DNA from 2 places in the Bacillus sp. 11C genome. Region 1 is predicted to be linked to the other one. Evidence: riboswitches for the same ligand, from Rfam matches in the RefSeq annotation. Region 1 holds a riboswitch; the other holds the start of a gene.
The links. Region 1 has a riboswitch for S-adenosylmethionine ahead of ACY3LV_RS01695 (5-methyltetrahydropteroyltriglutamate--homocysteine S-methyltransferase). Riboswitches for the same ligand answer to the same signal wherever they lie in the genome.

Region 1 (4,414 bases):
CTGTGATCAAATGAAACGCTTGACGGGAATTAATGACATAAAAAACACACTTGCTCCGCCATGGAATCAAGTGTGTTTTTTCTTTGCTTATTTCCAAACATCATTAGCGATCTCAACCACATGGCGGAGCTTCGCCCATTGCTGTTCTTCAGTCAGCTTGTTGCCTTCTTCAGTGGAAGCGAATCCGCATTGAGGACTGAGGCAAAGCTGGTCTAAGCTCACATAACGAGACGCTTCTTCGATACGGCGTTTCACATCGTCCGGATGTTCAAGCTCGCCGAATTTAGAGGTCACTAAGCCAAGGACAAGCTGAAGATCAGAGCGCTTCACATAACGGAGCGGTTCAAATCCGCCTGAGCGTGAATCATCGTATTCCAAGAACAGCCCGTCCAGATTCAAACCGTCAAAAATGGTTTCGGCTGCCGCGTCATAGCCGCCTTCAGCTGTCCAAGTGGATTGGAAGTTGCCGCGGCAAATATGCATTGTCACCGTCAGGTCATCCGGACGATCCGCAATCGCGTCGTTAATGGATTTCGCAAACAGCTGACGAAGCTCGTCTGGCGTTGTTCCGAATGCTTCGATTTGTTTTAAGCCTTTTTCAGATAAGAAAACAGCCCATGCCGTATCATCAAGCTGGAGGTAGCGGCAGCCTCTGTCATAAAACGCTTGAATCGCTTTTTTATATGCTTTGGATACATCATGCTGGAAAAGCTGATAGTCGTTTTTGTACGCATCCTTTTCAAGCTTTCCGCGGAAAAACAGCATATTCGGGCTTGGGATCGTCATCTTCGGTGTCGCGTCACCGGCAATGCTATGGAGAAATGAATAATCTTCAAGCATTGGGTGAGTTGAAAAGTCGATATCACCTGTGACTTTAATGCCGCGTGCTTTTGTCTGTACGTTATGAAATTGAATGCCGTGCTCAGGAATAAACGGCTCAACCCCATCCAAGTTTTCCAGAAAATCAAAATGCCACCACGCTCTGCGGAATTCGCCGTCTGTCACGACGTTCAGGCCGGTTTCCTTCTGTTTTTCCACAATGCGGATGATTTCATCGTTTTCGATCTGGCGAAGCTGTTCAGCCGTAATCTCGCCGGCGGCTTTTTGCAGCCGCGCTTTTTTGACGGGCTCAGATCTCAGCAGGCTTCCGACTTGATCCGCGCGAAATGGCGGTTTTTGTCTTTGAAGTGATTTTTGTTCTGCGGGTGTTGTTTGTTGTGGCATGTTGTTCATTCCTTCTTTCCATTCAAATATAAAAAAGCTCTTCCTTTGGATAAGGAAGAGCTTGCGTGACAATCTCAACCTTATCTTCAAGAGCAATCAATGCTCTAAAGGATTTAGCACCATTCTGTTAAACAGCGGTTGCCGGGTATCGCAGGGCCAGTCCCTCCACCTCTCTTGATAAGGAAAACCTTTTTATGAAATTTTCTGATAGTATCTATTATTCACACATTTTACATTTCTGTCAATGATAGATTATCTCCACACATCGTTGGCGATGTCGATGACGTGGCGCAGCTTCGCCCATTGCTGCTCCTCTGTCAAAAGATTGCCTTCTTCTGTAGAGGCGAAACCGCACTGCGGGCTGAGGCACAGCTGGTCAAGGCTGACAAAGCGCGCCGCTTCATTGATTCGGCGTTTCACATCCTCAGGATCTTCGAGCTCGCCGTATTTTGATGTAATTAAGCCAAGAACAATTTGCAGATCCTTGCGTTTCACGAAACGGAACGGATCAAAATTTCCGGAGCGGTCATCATCATATTCCAAGAACAGGCCGTCCAAGTTTAAGCCGTCCAAAATCGTTTCCGCTACAGCGTCATAGCCTCCTGATGCTGCCCAAGTCGACTTGAAGTTGCCGCGGCAAATGTGCATCGTGATTGTTAAATCATCAGGGCGGTCCGCGACTGCATCGTTAATCGTTTTGGCAAACAAGGCGGGCAATGTTTCAGGGTCGCCGCCGAGTGCCCGAACGACCTCTCTGCCTTTTTCCTCAAAGAAGAGAGACCATGATGTATCATCTAGCTGAAGATAGCGGCATCCAGCGTCATAGAAGGCGTTGATTGCTTTTTTGTACGCTTGGGCCAGATCATGAAAGTATTCCTCTTGATCGTCATAAATTCCTTTATCGGCCTTTTCACCGAAAAACAGCATATTCGGGCTCGGAATCGTCAATTTAGGTGTCGCGTCGCCAGCAATCTCATGTAAAAATTGATAATCAGCAAGCGCTGGGTGGTTCGTAAAATCGAGTTTTCCCGTCACTTTGATGCTGCGTGCTTTTGTTTTTACGTTATGGAACTGAATTCCTTCAGCGGGAATGAACGGTTCCACACCGTCAAGCCCTTCGAGAAAATCATAATGCCACCAAGAACGGCGAAATTCACCGTCTGTTACCACGTCGAGACCGATTTCTTTTTGTTTTTTGACAATGCGAGTGATTTCCTTGTTTTCAATCTCACGAAGCTGTTCAGCTGTGATCTCGCCGGCCGCTTTTTTCTGGCGGGCTTCTTTCACCGGAGCGGAACGCAGTAAACTGCCGACATGATCGGCGCGGAAAGGAGCTTTGTTTTGTTTTTCTGATTTTTGTCCTGCAACATTTGTTTGTTGAGCCATGTCATTCGCCTCTTTTCTGAAATAGGGTAAGCATGAAAAAAGCTCTTCCTTTGAGTAAGGAAGAGCTTGAATGATCAAATCTCCGCCTCATCTGCAAGAACGCAATGTTCTTAAGGATTTAGCACCATTCTGTTTAAAACAGCGGTTGCCGGGTATCATAGGGCCAGTCCCTCCACCTCTCTTGATAAGGTACATCTTCATATTTACATTTTAATTATCTTAATATTATTACTTTTGAATCAATTGTCAACACCTTTTTAGAAAAGACTCTCATCTTCATCGTCATATAAGACCATATCCAACACGATAGCGATGGCCGTGCAAATCAGCACATCTTCCTCGTTTGTAATCTGCAAATGATAGGAATCACCCCAGCTGAGCCACTTCTTACTCACTGACATCCGGACATTCTCCCCGTCAGTCAGCTGGAATTCATTCTTCCACAAGTCACCGTCAATTTGCCAGTTAAGGCCGGAAATCTCAAACTTCGGTTTGAAAAACGCTAATTTCTTCGTCACCTCACAAACCGTTTTCCCGCCAATTGAAATCACATATCGCGGCAGAAATGACATCACTTTTTGTTCAATGGAAACGAGCGTTTTCCCGGATGAATCTGTCAATTGTAATGAGTCCCCTAACGAAAAGAACCGTCCTTCGACCTTGAATCGCTCTTGTTCATCCCGGTCATAAATGTGAAATGTATTTTTAAACGAGAACATTTTTTGTTTCATAAATAAATCGATCATTGCTGCAGTCTCCTTTTGAATTTGCCTTGTAAAAGATTACGGACAGGGGGCAAAAAGGTTTCAAGTCCAAATCATGTTTCCAAAATGAAAAAAGGCTGCATTGTTCAGCAGCCTTTTCGTTTGAAATATCGTTTTAGGAAAGATGCATCCGGCGTTTTTGGCGGATGGCGTCAAGGTCGATTAGGTTGTTATGATGAGGTGCAGCTGCTGGCAGAGGGCTTGTCTTTTGCGGTTTGCGGCGATTGTCCTTGCTGAAAGAAAAAAGAAGATAGCCGCATAATGCGATGATAATAAATAGGATCATTTTACATACCTCCCAAAAAAAGTTTTGGTATTCTCTATTGTACGGATAAATTGTCAAAAAGTATTCAAAAAATTCTAAATCAATCAAAAATAAATAACTGCCCCTCTAAAACAGTTTAACCTGATGACCTGAAAATAGTCTTGAATCACGGTGAATGTTCTAGTTGATGTTTAGTTCTATAGTTACTATCGGCAGGGAAATAAATTCCTTTATATAACTTTTAACCTAAAATTATGTGATTCTAACTACCTGTTTTTGGATGTTTTTTTCTTGCTTGTTTGATGTATACCCTATTTATCTTAATTAAACACAAAAAACCCAAATCACGGAGCATTTGGGCGGTACGAGGGTATGCAGATTGTGGTTTTGAGGATTTGGATGACTGATCAGAAGAAGCGTTTGAACATTTTTCTAATCTTTTGAAATGCGCTCGATTTCTTTTGTGTGTTAAGCGGCCGGGTCATGATCCATTTTTTCAATAAACTTTTTGCAGCGATTGCATGTTTTGTCATTGTTTTTCCCCCTCATCCGTTGATACTTGTTTTACGAAGGACGTATGAAAAATGTTTCATTTTCACGTAAAAAACCAGTCCTTTTTTTTGGACTGGCTTTTGGCATTATGCTTGTTCTTCAAACTGCTTTGCAATCTCAACGATGACGTTTACGGCTTTAACCATGTTGTCGGCCGAGATGTATTCAAATTTGCCGTGGAAGTTTTCGCCGCCTGTAAAGATGTTTGGCGTCGGAAGCCCCA
Region 2 (4,414 bases), on a different contig from region 1:
CCTGAGCTTTTGACGCCATCAAGCTCAAAGTATCCGTCTTCGGAGCCGGCTGATAAATACACATGCTCATCCATCAGCTGAAAAAGATGGGCTTTCCTGTACTCTTTAATGATTTGTCCTTCCTTATCCGCGATGTACATTGTATTATAAACATCAGAATCCTTTCTGACAGCAACCGATCCGGCGATAATATGAACGCCATGTTTTTTTGCCGTATTCTTCAGCCAGCTCTGAGCAGAACGTCCGTCTTCATCAGCGAGCTCATCAAGGTTGGCCAGGTCATATCCGGTTGTCCATAGTTCAGGAAGAACAAGAACATCAGCATGTTTGCTTTCTTTTTCGATGGAGAATTCAGCCTTTTTTATATTTTCTGAAGGTTTTCCGTATGAAATATCAAATTGAAGACAAGATATCGTCCATTTCATCTTTTTATCACTCCACATTTTTCTTTACTTTTTTTATTTAACCATATATGATGATGGACTATCATTTCAAGATTTTTTTAGAAGGTGAGAATAGATGAAATTTGAACAATCTGATGTATTGAAGGAGCTGCCTCAACAATTCTTCGCTTCTTTGGTGCAGCAAGTGAACCGAAAGCTCGCAGAAGGACACGACGTCATCAATCTCGGACAGGGAAATCCGGATCAGCCGACTCCGGAACATATCGTCGAGGAAATGAAACGGGCTGTTGCTGATCCTGAAAATCATAAATACTCGTCTTTTCGCGGCTCATACAGTCTGAAATCAGCAGCGGCAGCATTTTATAAAAGAGAATACGGCATTGATCTTGACCCGGAAACTGAAGTCGCTGTATTATTCGGCGGGAAAGCCGGTCTGGTTGAGCTCCCGCAATGCTTGCTGAATCCCGGAGATACGATTTTAGTTCCAGATCCGGGCTATCCTGATTACTGGTCAGGTGTGGCACTCGCGAAAGCGAAGATGGAAATGATGCCGCTCATAGAGGACAGAGCGTTTCTTCCTGATTACAGCAGCATCGCCGCTGAAGTGAGGGAACAGGCGAAATTAATGTATTTGAATTATCCGAATAATCCGACCGGAGCCGTTGCTACCCCTGACTTCTTTGAAGAAACCGTGAGTTTTGCGAAAGAAAGCGGGGTCTGTGTCGTTCACGATTTTGCTTACGGCGCTGTAGGATTTGACGGCGGAAAGCCTTTAAGTTTTTTGCAAACTGAAGGTGCCAAGGATATCGGCATTGAAATTTACACGCTGTCAAAAACGTATAATATGGCAGGGTGGCGGGTCGGCTTTGCCGTTGGAAACGCTTCGGTCATTGAAGCGATCAATCTGTATCAAGACCATATGTTTGTCAGTCTTTTCAGAGCGACTCAGGAGGCTGCAGCGGCGGCACTGTTAGCTGATCAGACGTGTGTGGCGGAGCAAAATGCCCGATATGAAAGCAGGCGAAACGTTTGGATCGCGTCATGCCGGAAAATCGGCTGGGATGTGACAGCTCCGGCAGGTTCATTTTTTGCATGGCTGCCTGTGCCTGAAGGCTATACTTCCGAGCAGTTCTCAAACCTTTTGCTGGAAAAAGCGAATGTGGCGGTTGCAGCCGGAAACGGCTTCGGTGAATATGGCGAGGGCTACGTCCGAGTCGGGCTGCTGACAAGTGAAGAAAGACTGAAGGAAGCCGCTTATCGAATTGGGAAACTGAACCTGTTTACCCAAAAAAGCATTGACAAGACCTGATAACGATGGGATAATTCGAAATAATTTATAAAATCTATATTTTCTTATCAAGAGCAGGCAGAGGGACGAGCCCGATGAAGCCCGGCAACCGACTTGTAAAGCACGGTGCTAATTCTTGCAGCTGGCGGCTGAGAGATAAGATTCGGACGAGAAACGAAACCTCTTTAGACGCGATTGCTGTTTGAAGAGGTTTTTTTATATGGATGAAAATGAAAGGAGCTCTGGCATGAGTGAGTTATTGGCAACATATCTCCTGACCGAACCGGGAGCCGATACAGAGAAAAAAGCAGAACAAATCGCAACAGGATTGACAGTTGGCTCTTGGACGGATTTGCCCTTGGTGAAACAGGAGCAAATGCAAAAGCACAAGGGGCGGGTGATACAGGTCGAGGAAAGAGAGGGAACTCCTGCATCAGGAAAACAAGCGGTGATCACAATTGCCTATCCTGACATCAATTTCTCTCAGGATATTCCGGCTTTGCTGACAACAGTGTTTGGCAAGCTGTCGCTGGATGGAAAAATTAAATTACTCGATCTTCACTTCTCTGAAGCATTTAAGCGCACGCTGCCGGGACCGAAGTTTGGCGTATACGGCATCCGGAAGCTGCTGGGGGAATTTGAGAGACCGCTGTTAATGAGCATATTTAAAGGGGTTATCGGAAGGGACCTGCGTGATATTAAAGAACAGCTCAGACAGCAGGCGCTTGGCGGAGTTGACTTGATCAAGGACGATGAAATTTTCTTTGAGACAGGTCCGGCGTCTTTTGAAACAAGAATTACAGAGGGAAAGCAAATATTGAAAGAAACGTATGAACAAACCGGGCATAAAACGCTGTACGCGGTCAATTTGACTGGACGTACGGCTGATCTGAAAGATAAAGCGAGACGCGCCGCCGAATTGGGAGCGGATGCGCTTTTGTTTAATGTTTTCGCTTACGGCTTGGACGTCATGCAAAGCCTTGCGGAAGATCCCGAAATTGCGATCCCGATTATGGCGCATCCAGCGGTCAGCGGGGCGTTCACATCTTCTCCGTTTTATGGCTTTTCTCACGCTCTTTTGCTCGGAAAATTAAACCGGTATTGCGGTGCTGACTTCAGTCTCTTTCCGTCGCCATACGGCTCGGTTGCGCTTCCGAAAGAACATGCGCTGGCGATTCATGAAGAATGTGTAAGAGAGGATGCCTTTAACCAAACATTTGCCGTTCCGTCAGCAGGCATTCATCCCGGTATGGTTCCGCTTTTAATGCGGGATTTTGGCATAGATCATATTATTAACGCCGGTGGAGGCGTACACGGACATCCGAACGGCGCCCAAGGTGGGGGCAAAGCGTTCAGAGCCATTATTGATGCGGTCTTAGAAGCCCAGCCGATTGATGAAAAAGCCGAACAATGCAAGGATCTAAAGCTTGCGCTTGATAAATGGGGAAAGGTTGAAGCCGTATGACGACTCGAAAACCTTTAATCATTTGTGATTTTGACGGAACCATCACGAGGAACGACAACATTATAAGCATCATGAAAACATTCGCTCCCCCGGAGTGGACGGCATTAAAAGACGGCGTACTTTCCAAAACGCTGTCGATCAAGGAAGGTGTCGGGCGGATGTTCGGCCTTCTGCCTAGCAATTTAGAAGAAGAGATTACAAGATTTGTATTGGAAGATGCAAAAATCAGGGAAGGCTTTCGGGAATTTGTAGCGTTTATCAATGAGCACGAGCTTCCGTTTTATGTCGTAAGCGGAGGAATGGACTTTTTTGTGTATCCTTTGCTTGAAGGCATTGTGGAGAAAGAACGTATTTATTGCAACCATGCGTCATTTGACAGCGACTATATTCATATTGACTGGCCTCATTCTTGCAAAGGATCATGCAGCAATCAATGCGGGTGCTGCAAACCCTCTGTGATACATGAACTTTCTGAACCGGACCAATATCTCATCATGATCGGTGATTCGGTTACAGATGTGGAGGCGGCAAAGCTGTCTGACCTTTGTTTTGCAAGGGATTATTTATTAAACGAATGCCGGGAGCGAAATCTGAATCATCTCCCGTATCAAGATTTTTATGAGATTAGAAAAGATATTGAGAACGTAACGGAGGTACAGGAATGGCTGCAAAACAAGAACGCTGGCGAGAGCTCGCTGAAGTAAAACGGGAATTGGCCGAAAGAGACTGGTTTCCGGCGACTAGCGGCAATCTGTCTATTAAGGTTTCTGATGAGCCTTTAACCTTTCTCGTAACCGCAAGCGGGAAAGATAAACGCAAAGAAACGGATGAAGATTTTCTGCTGGTGGATCAAAACGGAGAGCCTGCCGAAAGCGGGCATTCTCTGAAACCGTCAGCGGAAACGCTTTTGCATACACATTTGTACAATAAAACCAATGCCGGATGCTGCCTGCACGTCCATACGATAAACAATAATGTCATCTCAGAGCTATACGGAGACCAAAAGAAAATCACATTCAGAGGCCAGGAAATCATAAAAGCGCTCGGACTGTGGGAAGAGAATGCAGAAGTGACCATTCCGATCATTGAAAACCCAGCTCATATTCCGACGCTCGCGGCATTGTTTGCGGAAGAGGTTTCAGAAGATTCAGGAGCTGTTCTAATCCGAAATCACGGTATTACAGCTTGGGGCCGAACAGCATTTGAAGCAAAAAGAGTGCTTGAAGCATATGAATTTTTGTTCAGCTACCATTTGAA

Region 2: it holds a riboswitch for S-adenosylmethionine, as region 1 does, so the genes downstream of both, mtnW (2,3-diketo-5-methylthiopentyl-1-phosphate enolase) here and ACY3LV_RS01695 (5-methyltetrahydropteroyltriglutamate--homocysteine S-methyltransferase) in region 1, are expected to answer to the same signal.

What each region holds. Positions count from the first base shown of each region.
Region 1 covers NZ_JBUPVZ010000001.1:334,657-339,070, reverse strand. Annotated here, with positions in the region: gene ACY3LV_RS01705 (CoA transferase subunit B) at 1-14, shown strand, start outside; gene ACY3LV_RS01700 (5-methyltetrahydropteroyltriglutamate--homocysteine S-methyltransferase) at 88-1,224, opposite strand; SAM riboswitch class I at 1,302-1,408, opposite strand; gene ACY3LV_RS01695 (5-methyltetrahydropteroyltriglutamate--homocysteine S-methyltransferase) at 1,477-2,610, opposite strand; SAM riboswitch class I at 2,695-2,801, opposite strand; gene ACY3LV_RS01690 (LURP-one-related/scramblase family protein) at 2,868-3,356, opposite strand; gene ACY3LV_RS01685 (hypothetical protein) at 3,490-3,747, opposite strand; gene ACY3LV_RS01680 (hypothetical protein) at 4,047-4,172, opposite strand; gene pepT (peptidase T) at 4,278-4,414, opposite strand, start outside.
Region 2 covers NZ_JBUPVZ010000023.1:26,863-31,276, forward strand. Annotated here, with positions in the region: gene ACY3LV_RS20215 (carbon-nitrogen family hydrolase) at 1-425, opposite strand, end outside; gene mtnE (methionine-glutamine aminotransferase) at 520-1,713, shown strand; SAM riboswitch class I at 1,755-1,855, shown strand; gene mtnW (2,3-diketo-5-methylthiopentyl-1-phosphate enolase) at 1,940-3,157, shown strand; gene mtnX (2-hydroxy-3-keto-5-methylthiopentenyl-1-phosphate phosphatase) at 3,154-3,861, shown strand; gene ACY3LV_RS20235 (methylthioribulose 1-phosphate dehydratase) at 3,819-4,414, shown strand, end outside.